DNA from 3 places in the Bacillus sp. JJ864 genome. Region 1 is predicted to be linked to each of the others. Evidence: riboswitches for the same ligand, from Rfam matches in the RefSeq annotation. Region 1 holds a riboswitch; each other region holds the start of a gene.
What was found. A riboswitch is a leader RNA that binds a small molecule or an ion and turns the genes downstream of it on or off. The one in region 1 is predicted to bind thiamine pyrophosphate.

Region 2: linked by a shared signal. The riboswitch ahead of thiC (phosphomethylpyrimidine synthase ThiC) and the one ahead of tenA (thiaminase II) in region 1 are both predicted to bind thiamine pyrophosphate.
Region 3: linked by a shared signal. The riboswitch ahead of thiT (energy-coupled thiamine transporter ThiT) and the one ahead of tenA (thiaminase II) in region 1 are both predicted to bind thiamine pyrophosphate.

What each region holds. Positions count from the first base shown of each region.
Region 1 is NZ_JBALLY010000091.1:4,454-8,601, forward strand. Features, by position in the region: gene V7024_RS14990 (SH3 domain-containing protein) at 1-1,094, opposite strand, end outside; TPP riboswitch at 1,523-1,631, shown strand; TPP riboswitch at 1,692-1,792, shown strand; gene tenA (thiaminase II) at 1,878-2,573, shown strand; gene V7024_RS15000 (ABC transporter ATP-binding protein) at 2,542-3,285, shown strand; gene V7024_RS15005 (ABC transporter permease) at 3,282-4,034, shown strand; gene V7024_RS15010 (ABC transporter substrate-binding protein) at 4,031-4,148, shown strand, end outside.
Region 2 is NZ_JBALLY010000020.1:101,103-105,250, forward strand. Features, by position in the region: gene thiC (phosphomethylpyrimidine synthase ThiC) at 426-2,186, opposite strand; TPP riboswitch at 2,434-2,549, opposite strand; gene V7024_RS04535 (arsenic transporter) at 2,750-4,108, shown strand.
Region 3 is NZ_JBALLY010000156.1:9,228-13,375, reverse strand. Features, by position in the region: gene V7024_RS20795 (sensor histidine kinase) at 1-154, shown strand, start outside; gene V7024_RS20790 (response regulator transcription factor) at 123-773, shown strand; gene thiT (energy-coupled thiamine transporter ThiT) at 901-1,500, opposite strand; TPP riboswitch at 1,587-1,688, opposite strand; gene V7024_RS20780 (FeoA family protein) at 1,934-2,161, shown strand; gene feoB (ferrous iron transport protein B) at 2,158-4,146, shown strand.

The DNA of each region.
Region 1 (4,148 bases):
TCAAAATGCAAGTGTTGTCCAAATGAATGCCCTGTATTTCCCATATAACCGAGCAATTGGCCTGTTTGTACTGTATCTCCTGCTTTGACAGCGCGGCTTTTCATGTGGGCATATACAGTTGTGTATAAGTTCCCGTTTATACGATGGGCAACAAATACAACGTTCCCATAGCTTGTAGAATAATATGATTTCACAACAGTCCCAGATGCGGCAGCTTGGATTGGCACATTTCCTGTTGCTGCAATATCTACACCATAGTGCATTTCTCCCCAGCGTACATCAAATTCTGAGCTGATTTTTCCTTGAGCAGGATATTTAAATACAGCTGGAATAGATGGTGTAGCTTGCTGTTTTGGTTGCTGCTGCTGTTGTTGTCCTTGCACTTGCACTAAATAATGCTGTGCGACATAGCCATATCCTGATCCGTAGCGAACTTTATACCATGTTCCCACACTTTCAACGACTTGTACTTGTGTTCCCTTTGCTAAAGAACCGATAATAGCTGTATTTGTTCCTGCTCCGCTGCGTATTTTTAACGTTGGAGTGGCAACAAAATAAGAACTTCCGCCTTGTACAGTAATTCCTTTTACTAATGGCTGATCGGCGTTAGATAAAAATTCTTTCTTTACATAACCGCTTGTTCCATTATGTATAACTTTATACCATCCATCTTGTTCTTCTTGAACAGTAACAAATTTCCCGTTTGGTAATACAGTAATAATTTCAGATTGTGTATTTGGTTCAGAGCGAACGTTTAATGCATCTACATTTACGATATATTGATTTTTTTCTAGTTTGGTTAACGAAATGGCTTCTTTTTTGACATAGCCAGTGTTATTGTGAGTGTGAACTTTGTACCATTCATTTGTTGTTTCAAGAATAGTAACGGGAGTGTCACGTGTAATGTTATCAATAACAGAGTCTGTTCCATTCGGGCTATTGTACATTTGTAATGTTTCCGTTTTTACATAACCAATGTTTGCTTTTGCTGTTTGCTCTGCTTCTACAGTATGTACATTAGAGTCTGCTATAGAGGGGAGCATAGCGGCAACTGCTACAGTAGTTGCTGTTAGTGTTGCAATTTTTAAATTCATATATTCATAGACCTCCTTATGTGATAAATTGGTATAATCTAAATTATAATATGAAGATATTAAGTTTGTAACATATTTATGGATGAAAAACAAACGAAAGCTTTTTTCTCTATATGTAAGTTACAAAACTTTTCTTTTTAGAGTGGTGAATTTGGCCGCGTATAGAAATGGGCAAGGCCTTTTTCTACCACATGCAAGGTTTAAACAAAAAGGAGAAAACAAGTAGCGGTCATGATGTATTTTGCATAGCAGCGACTTAAATGTCGAAAAGTGAAAATGGGTATATACTAAAAGGATAGCAGATTTATAGCTATTATGGAAAGAGCGAGAAGAAATTCGATTTTTTCTGAACTTACAGATAGGTAGAAGGAGAAATGAAAAGAGTTGCGGGTGAGATATTGTGATGGTATACTGACTATGTTAAATGAATATACTGCTAGGGGGGCTAGTGTTGCTAGCTGAGAGTAAGACCTATAGTCTTTGACCCTTGAACCTGATCTAGATGATGCTAGCGTAGGGAAGCAATTTGGACGATATAAATAATGTCCCCGTTTCTTTATGCATAGAAACGGGGACTTTTTTATTGAAAATTTTATAGAACACCACTAGGGGTGCTTAAAAGCTGAGAGAGGTAAAAACCTTAACCCTTATAACCTGATCTAGGTGATGCTAGCGTAGGGAAGTGGAAACAACAAATGAGTTTTTCTTTTGTTTGCTGTGGCCACTTCTTATATAGAAGTGGTTTTTTATTTGGAAACATATATACAGGAAGGGGAAGCGGAAATGACATTTTGTGAAAGACTATTTGAAAAGGTGCAACCTGTTTGGGAAAAGAGTCATAATCATCCATTTGTAACAGGAATGGGAGATGGAACGTTAGAGAAAGATAGATTTCAATATTATATTGTTCAAGATTATTTGTATTTGTTAGATTACGCCAAGCTATATGCAATTGGTGTTGTAAAAGCAACAAACCCAAAAGTGATGGCGAAATTTGCTGAACAAATTGATGGGATTTTAAATGAGGAAATGACGATTCATAAACAATATGCAAAGCGCTTAGGAATTTCTGTTGAAGAGATGGAATTAGCAAAGCCGTCTGCTATGAATCTAGCATATACAAACTATATGATGTCCGTTTCACAAAACGGTACACTTGCTGAGTTAATTGCAGCATTGCTTCCGTGTATGTGGAGTTATTGGGAGATTGGAAAGCGTTTAAATGCTATTCCAGGAGCGCGCGATCACGAATTTTTTGGTGAATGGATTCAAGGATATAGCTCTGATGAATATGGGAATCTTTGCGTATGGTTAATTGATTTATGTAATGAAATTGCAGTAGGGAAAACAGAAGAAGAACGAAATCGTTTAGAAGAGATTTTCTTATATTCCAGCCGTTTTGAATACTTATTTTGGGATATGGCATATCGTAAGGAGATGTGGGGTTTTGAGGAGCAAGAACATACTACAATTTCATAATGTTTCGTTTCGGTATGATGAGAAACCGATTATAGCGAATCTTGATACTGCAGTACAAGAAGGGGAATTCATTAGTATTATCGGGCCAAGCGGCTGCGGGAAAAGTACATTGTTTCGGCTTATTACAGGGCTTGAGAAAGAAAATGCCGGCACGATAGAGGTGAAGGGAACGACTCCTGTTGGCTATATGCCGCAAAAAGATATGTTACTCCCGTGGCGAACCATTATTGAAAATGCAGCTTTGCCTCTTGAATGTCAAGGAATGAAGAAAAAAGAGGCACAAATGAAAGCACAAGAGCTGTTGGAGCAGTTTGGACTGCAAGGGTATGAAAAGAAACAGCCAAAAGATTTATCAGGCGGAATGCGGCAACGCGTATCTTTTATTCGTACGTTGTTAACGGGCGGCGACCTTTTATTATTAGATGAACCGTTTAGTGCACTTGATGCATTAACGAAGGCATCTCTGCAAGAATGGTTGTTTGAACAATGGAAACATTGGCAAAAAACATTTTTGTTTATTACACATGATGTTGATGAAGCGCTTTATCTTTCTAATCGTATTTTTATCGTAACAGAGCAGCCCATTACATCATTGACTGAGCGGATTGTGCCGCTTGGGAAAGAGCGCTCTCGAAAAGATTTGCATCGCCCAGAAATGCTGGCATTAAAAGATGAACTCATTGGCATGTTGCAAAGACAGGTGCTTGTATGAAACGAATGGTAGATTATGTTCCGGCTATTATTGTAATTACAATTTTACTGATTGGATGGGAAGTAGGAGCACGGATTCTTGATGAAATGTACATTTTGCCGTCTCCAAGTGCTATTGTTCAAAAAATATGGGATTTGCGGGATATATTGCTTACAGTGCATTTACCAGCAACGCTTTCTGTTACTGTAATCGGTATTGTTATTTCCATTGTATTAGGTGTTGGGTTAGCGATGTTGATGAGTATGAGTACATTTGCTGAGAAGGCATTTTATCCACTATTAGTTGCTTCACAGACTATTCCCATTACAGCTTTAGCACCATTATTTGTTTTATGGTTTGGCTATTCGATTTGGAATAAGGTTGTTGTCACAGTACTGATTACATTCTTTCCAATTGCGGTGAATACGTATGATGGCCTTTGTAGTACGAAAAAGGAGTGGGAAGAGCTTTTAATTACATATGGTGCAACAAAAAAAGATATTTTTTTAAAATTGAAATTGCCGTCTGCACTTCCCTATTTTTTCTCAGCTTTAAAAGTGGCTGTGCCGTTTAGCGTGATTGGGGCAGCGATTGGAGAGTGGCTTGGGGCACAAGCAGGACTAGGCTATTTTAGTAAACGAATGATGACACAAATGGATGGTGCGGGTGTGTTTGCACCAATCGTTTTATTGTCACTTCTCGCTATTTTCTTTGTATTACTCGTTTCGATATTTGAGAGGAAATTTATTAGTTGGAGGAAGCACTCATGAAATTATTAAAGCGCATCTTTGTGTTTACATTATTAATTGCGATGATTGCTGGGTGTTCTAGCAATTCGGCATCAGAAAAGAAAAAAGGTGAAAAAGAAGTAACGGTCATGCTTG
Region 2 (4,148 bases), on a different contig from region 1:
TCCCCCTGCTCTCGCTCAGCAGGGGGATGATTATTTATATTAAGTTAGGTACACGTGATCATTGATTGAAAAGGTGTTCAGAAAGATACTTTCTACATAAGTCTATTTAAAACCCTAGCACACAAAACAAAGCAGGCTCTCCACTTGCCTTCTACCTTTGTTTTACATCGCACGGGGCTGAATAAGGCACTGACCGCTTCTACGCGCGGCCAGACGCTCTCGCTCCCCCTAAAAAAGTTTTTATGTTAATTTTCCAACACATAAGCGGCTGACACACAAAGCAGGACCTTCACTTGCTCTCTACATTGGTTTTACATCGTACGAGGCTGAATAAGGCACTGACCGCTTCTACGCGTGGCCAGACGCTCTCGCCCACCCTAAAAGAAAGGTTTTGTATTTCAAGTTTTGTATTTCAGGTTTTCTACTCATCTATATAACTGACTACCCGTTTCTTTAAACTCTTCTGCTTTTTCTTTCATCCCTTTTTCAACTGCTTCTGTTGTTTCTAAATCATTATCTTTCGCATACTCACGAATATCATGCGAAATTCTCATACTGCAAAACTTCGGACCACACATTGAGCAGAAATGCGCTGTCTTTCCTCCTTCTGCCGGCAATGTTTCATCGTGATATTCCATTGCACGTTCAGGGTCTAATGATAAATTAAATTGATCGCGCCAGCGGAATTCAAAACGTGCTTTTGAAAGAGCATCATCGCGCTCGTGTGCTGTTTTATGACCTTTTGCAAGATCAGCAGCGTGTGCAGCAATTTTATACGTAATGACACCTTCACGAACATCATCTTTGTTTGGCAGGCCAAGATGCTCTTTCGGTGTTACATAGCAAAGCATTGCTGTACCGAACCAGCCGATCATCGCTGCACCGATTGCAGAAGTAATATGATCATACCCAGGTGCAATGTCTGTCGTTAACGGTCCAAGCGTATAAAACGGTGCACCTTGACAAATCTCAAGTTCTTTATCCATATTCTCTTTAATTAAATGCATCGGTACATGTCCTGGCCCTTCAATCATCACTTGGACGTCATGCTTCCAAGCAATTTTCGTAAGCTCTCCTAATGTTTCAAGCTCAGAAAATTGAGATTCATCGTTTGCATCCGCAATCGAACCAGGGCGTAACCCATCTCCAAGAGAGAAGGAAACATCGTACTTCTTCATAATTTCACAAATTTCTTCAAATTGTGTGTATAAGAAGTTTTCTTGATGATGGTATAAACACCACTGCGCCATAATCGAACCGCCGCGTGATACAATCCCTGTTACACGCTTTGCTGTAAGCGGAATGTAACGAAGCAGTACACCAGCATGAATTGTAAAGTAGTCTACTCCTTGCTCCGCTTGTTCAATTAGCGTATCACGGTATACTTCCCACGTTAAATCTTCGGCAATTCCGTTTACCTTTTCAAGCGCTTGATAAATTGGCACTGTTCCAACTGGTACAGGAGCATTTCGGATAATCCATTCACGCGTCGTATGAATATTTTTCCCGGTAGAAAGGTCCATAATTGTATCAGCACCCCAGCGCGTTGCCCACGTCATCTTCTCAACTTCTTCAGCGATAGATGATGAAACAGCTGAGTTCCCAATATTCGCATTTACTTTCACATGGAAGTTACGGCCAATAATCATTGGTTCTGCTTCTGGGTGATTAATATTTGCTGGTAAAATAGCACGCCCTTCAGCGATTTCCTTCCGCACAAACTCCGGCTCCATACCTTCGCGAATGGCTACATATTCCATCTCCGGTGTGATGATCCCTTTACGCGCATAATGCATTTGCGTAACATTTGCCCCGTCTTTTGCACGAAGTGGCTTCCGTCCCATTTGCGGGAATACAGGCGTATGTGTAGACGCTGTTTTCACCCCATCATCTTCCGGCTTCACTTCACGACCTTCATACTCCTCTACATCTCCTCGTTCCACAATCCAGCAGCGGCGCGGCGCCTGCAATCCCTTTTCTAACTCCACTTTGTAATTCGGATCTGTATAAGGACCACTCGTATCATACACACGAATAGCCGGGTTTGGTACACCGTTTGTATCGCTTTGTGCAATCTCACGCATTGGTACTTTCATGCCTTTACGCATACCTTCTACATATACTTTCTTGCTTCCTGGTAAACTTGACTTCAACTCAATTTGCTCAGCTGAAACAGATTGTTTCATCATTTTTCCCTCCCCTGTGTCTTCACTTTTCTTTAGATCCAGCTTCGCCTCCTAGACCCTTCCGTCTAAGAACCTTCCGCACGAGAAAACAAAAAGCGCTTTCTGTGCGAAAGAACCTTAGCCAACGGGTCTAAACAGTCGGCTCCACTTTTCTAGCGACAAGGACGAGAACTAGCGGCTTGCAATGCCAAATAAAAAAGCCAGGTCCATCATAAAGAATAGGACCTGGCAACATAAAGACATTGTTATGTAAAGCCGTCAACTTCCCTCCGCTGGTACGAACCAGATCAGGTCCAAAGGGTTAAGAAGCTTCAACACGCTTCTCTCTCAGCCCAGCTCTATCGGGCACCCCTAGTTTATCACTGATTAAATTTTCACTACGCTCCTATCATACATCATTGTCTAAAAAATGCAAAGATATTTACATTTTTCTTTTTCACTCAAAAAATAGTTATTTCACTTAGTACAAGCAAAATCCACACGTCATACATATGTAATATAAACCGGTATAGGAATATACTTTGTACGGACACTTCACTATAAGAACAGGAGTGAAAGAGTTGATCAGCCTACAATCTACAATAACCATACTCGCTTTTCTCGGAACTATGCTCATCATCTTTTGGCGACCAAAAGGAATGAATGAAGCAATTCCAGCAACAGTTGGGGCAATGATTGTCATTTTAAGCGGCACCGTTTCTTTTGCTGACTTAGGTGATATTAGCTCAAAAATTATTGGCGCTGCTATAACAATTATGGCGACCATTGTTATGGCAATCGTACTAGAGAGTTTTGGCTTTTTTCATTGGTGCGCGGTTCAACTTGCAAAAAAAGCAAAAAGCTCTGGTATTCGCCTCTTTTGGTATACAAATCTTCTTTGTTTTCTCATGACATTATTCTTTAATAATGATGGTAGCATATTAATTACAACTCCCATTTTACTGCTTTTGTTACACCATTTACGACTTACACATGATCAAAAAGTACCTTACTTATTAAGCGGCGCACTCATTGCCACCGCCTCAAGTGCACCGATTGGTGTAAGCAATATTGTAAATTTAATCGCTTTGAAAATCGTCCATATGGATTTATACATGCATACAGCAATGATATTTGTTCCTGCCACTTTAGGCCTTCTTTTTATGGCGTTCCTATTATTCCTCATATTTCAAAAACAATTACCGAAAACGCTCCCGGTCTTACCGATACATTTAGATGAAAATTTCGTCAAAAAATCTTTCCATCCATTGCAGCCAAGGCCCCAAATAGATGCAAATCGTAAGCGAACACGATTTATGTTCGGGATTCTATTATTTGTTTTATGCGTTCGTATCAGCTTGTTTATTGCATCGTACTTTCAATTTTCTATCGCCATCACAGCGGTCATTGGCTCTATTATTTTACTTGGGTGGAGATGGTACAAACTGCGCATTCCACCGATTGACATGATTAAGAAAACACCCTGGTATGTGTTAGTTTTCGCATTTTCTATGTACGTAATTGTATATGGACTTCACAACATCGGTTTAACCGAATTTCTCATTACAAAACTTCATCCACTCATTACCAGAAGTTTATTTCATGCCGACTTTATTATGGGCGGCTTACTTTCTATCCTCTCTAACATCTTTAATAACCATCCTGCCTTAATGATTGGTACGATCGCACTTACCGAAATGGGACTAGATCCGATTACATTGAAAACGATTTATCTTGCAAACATCATCGGTAGCGACATGGGCTCACTACTACTCCCAATCGGTACATTAGCAACCTTAATGTGGATGTATATTACAAGAAAAGGAAAAGTAAATATCAGCTGGGGAACGTATATGAAAGCGACATTTCTCGTCATTCCGCCAACTGTCATTTTCACGCTACTTTGCTTATATTATTGGATGAAATTGGTCTTCGCAGCTTAAAAGTGAGGAAAAAGAGCGTATGTCATTACAAGAAAGGAGA
Region 3 (4,148 bases), on a different contig from region 1:
AATATATGGAATGAGGGAAAGAGCTGAATTACTAGGCGGTTCATTTTTTATCAAAACTCACAAAATCGGTGGGACTGAAGTTATGGTGTCTATCCCAGTAAAACAGAGAGAAGGGTGTCAAGATGAAAAAGACAATCAGCATAATGCTAGTTGATGACCACGCCTTGATGAGATCAGGTTTAAAACTACTATTGCAAAAAAGACCGTCCTTACAAGTTGTAGGTGAAGCCTCTGATGGACTTGAAGCCCTTCAACTTTACGACATTTTAAAACCTGATATTTTGATATTGGATATATCTATGCCACGCTTAGATGGAATCCAGGTTCTCAAAGAAATTAAATTACGTTATGAACAAGCGAAAGTCATAGCGCTCACCATGCACGAAGATGAGGATTATATAACGTTAATCATGAACGCGGGAGCTTCAGGTTATGTCCCTAAAGCAGCTGTAGATGAGGAATTATACACTGCTATTGATTCTGTTATGGATGGGTACTTATACCTTCGCCCAAAGGAAATTTCAACGATGTTAAAAAGAGTACAAAATGAAACAGAGTCCCGAAATCCTTATGTAATTCTAAGTCCACGTGAACGAGAGGTATTGCAGTATCTTGTTAAAGGATTTTCATTGTCTGAAATTGCTCAAGAGTTAACGATCAGTATAAAAACGGTTGATACTCATAAGACGAGAATGTTGAACAAACTGAATCTTTCTAAGAAAAGTGAACTTGTTCAATATGCGATAAAGTATAATTTAATCAACATGATATAACGGAATGGTGTTTGTGAGAAAAGATATTTTTTCCTTTCATTCATTGAAAGTAGCAGAAAAATCCCGCTTTAGAAAAGCGGGATTTTTGTCTATCTCTTAAATAATTAGAACATCTAAATATTGCTGATTAAGCAATGTTTTTTGTATTTATATAATGCTTATTCACGCCTGTAAATAAGCGCGGTGCTGTTATAAATAAAACGACAAGTAGAACCGCACACAATACGAAAGAACCAATCATTGTAACGCCGTTAAAGATAAAGGAATATAAAACAGCTGATTGTCCTTTTGGTGCATATTGTCCAAAGAAAATAAAGCCAGCAATGAAGTGCCAAAAGTAACGAGCTAAGCTACCAATAAATGTAGCAATAATGATATACGTAATTGTTTTTGCTTTTTGTTTATTGGCAATTGCTTGTTGAATTGGTGCATGAAATAATCCAGCAAAGCCAATAAAGGCAAAGGCGATAAAGTATTCAATAAACGCTTGCACCGGTGTGAAAATAGATGCATCTCCTGCAACAATTTGTAATAACCCCCAAACGAGACCACTTAAGAAACTCGCTTTAAATCCCCAACGGTAAGCAATAATAAAAATTGGAATCATAGCAAATGAGATAGAACCGCCTGTTGGAAGTTTAATAGAGAGCGGCAAAATGTCGATGACTAATGCCAATGCTGCGAGAATCGCTGCCTCTATCATTGCTTGTAAATTTGTGTTACGCATGTAAAAGTCCCCCTATATCCAAGTTACAAAAGAAGAACCATTATCATAGAGGGATGGAAATACACAAATTATAAATCACTACTTATGTATATACGTCTGCACAATTCCTACGTTAGCATTAACTAACAGGTTCAAAGGGTCGGAACAAAGTGTTCCCTCTCAGCAACGAGGCTCCCCCTGTGACAACGAGATTCTTAGATTGTTACTATTATTGTAATAATAATGGTTAAGAATGGCAAATGAAAATAAAAACCCTTTTTTTAGGGAGGGAGAGAGCAACTGGCCGTACATAGCAACGATTTTTATGTTAAATAAGATGGAATTGTACGAAAATAGTAATAAATACACAGCATAGTGTATAGTGTTTTTTCAGAGAGTCATGTTATAATTTATATTGATAATAATTATCGTTATCTTTTTAGGGGGATAATTTATGAACTTAGTTGATATGAGTATAGATGAAAAAGTACGTGTAAAAGATTTACAATCTCTTGATAAATTGTTAAAACGCCGTTTGGCTTCATTTGGATTTTCTGAAGGTTGCGAGCTTTGTGTAAAACAAAAGGCAATGCTTAATGGTCCTTGTACATTAGAATGCCGTGGACAATTAATCTCTATTCGTCATTGTGATGCGAAAATGATAAAGGTGGAATTAGCGTGAACAAGGTTGCTTTGCTAGGAAATCCGAATACGGGAAAAACATCATTGTTTAATGCGCTTACTGGTTCTTATGAATATGTTGGGAACTGGAGCGGAGTAACCGTAGAAAAAAAGATTGGTAAGTTAAAAAATAAGCAAGGAATGTTAATAGATTTACCAGGTATATACGATTTAAATCCTGTATCCCGTGATGAAGGGGTTGTTACACGGTTTTTATTAACAGAAGAGTTTCATCATATGTTAAATATTGTGGACTCCTCTCAATTTGAACGTAATATGCATCTAACATTGCAATTATTAGAATTTGGAAAACCACTTTCTATCGGTTTGAATATGATTGATGTGGCAAAACAGCGCGGGATTATGATTGATGTCAAGAAGCTATCTGAAATGCTAGGTGTAACAGTTATTCCCGTTATAGCAAGAAGTGGAAGAGGCTGCGAGGAATTATTAGCTGCTCTTCATGAAAGCGATAAGGCGGAGCAGAAACCGTTTGTTCTTTCATACGGTAAAACGGTAGAGACAGGAATCCAGCGCGTTATGGAGAAATTGCAGCGAGAAAATGATGAGCATGCAAGGTGGCTTGCGCTGCAATTTTTAGGAAATAACGAAGTGGTAGAGAAAGAACTCACTAAGTCGCATGTATATAACGAACTTGTAGCAATTCGCTCTGCATTAGAAGCAGAATTGGATGTTACGCTAGAGCAGCATATATACGGAGTACGTGCAGCGTATATTGAAAAGTTGAAAACAAATGTGATTCGTCATGAAAAAGAAGGAAGCATTCCTTTTTCGGAAAGAATTGATAAATTAATTACGCATAAAATTTTTGGACTACCGATCTTTTTAGGAATCATGTTTTTAATTTTTCAGGTTACGTTTTCATGGATTGGAACGCCTTTATCGGATCAATTTGATGCATTTGTCGGCGGTCCATTTACAGATTGGGTAACAGCAGGTCTTACGAATATTGGTGCGTCTGATTTCATTCGATCGCTCATTACAGATGGAATTATTGCTGGTGTTGGTGCGGTATTAGTATTCGTGCCGCAAATTTTTGCGTTGTTCTTCTTTATTTCATTACTAGAAGATTCCGGATATATGGCGCGTATTGCCGTTGTAATGGATCGGATTATGGAGTTTTTTGGATTAAACGGAAAAGCGTTTATTCCGATGATTATCGGTTTTGGCTGTAATGTACCAGGCGTTATGGCAGCGAGAACGATTGAACAGGAGAAAGAGAGGCTGCTTACGATTTTAGTGACACCATTTATGTCATGTTCAGCCCGCCTGCCTGTATATGCATTATTTGCTGGAGTCTTTTTCCCGCATAGTCAAGCGATTGTTGTATTTTCTTTATATCTTATTGGTATTATCCTTGCATTACTCGTTACAAAAATTATGTCCGTTACGGTTTTAAAAGAAGAGAAATCTATTTTTGTAATTGAACTTCCGCCTTACCGTGTGCCGCAAGCAAAAACGTTATGGCGCAGTACGTGGGAAAAAGGAAAAGGATTTGTACGTAAAGCAGGTACATTTATCTTTGGTGGTTCTGTTGTGATTTGGTTATTAAACTATGCTGGGCCATCTGGATTCGGTGTAGATATGGGAGATAGTTTCTTAGCGATGATTGGCGGGTTATTTGCTCCAATTCTTGCGCCGCTTGGGTTTGGAACATGGCAAGCAGCTGCATCACTGTTAACAGGATTTTTAGCAAAAGAAGTTGTTGTTTCGACAATGGCAATTATTTATTCTGTGAAAGAAGATGTATTAGGAAACGTAATTGGTACGCATTTCACAACATTATCAGCATATTCGTTTATGTTCTTTATTTTATTATATGTACCATGTTTAGCAACAGTTGCGGTTATCCGCCGTGAAACAGGGTCTTTAAAGTGGACGATTTTCTCTGTTGTTTACCCGCTTGTGGTTGCATATGTATTAACACTAGCAATATACCAAGTTGGATCCATGCTCGGATTCTAAAA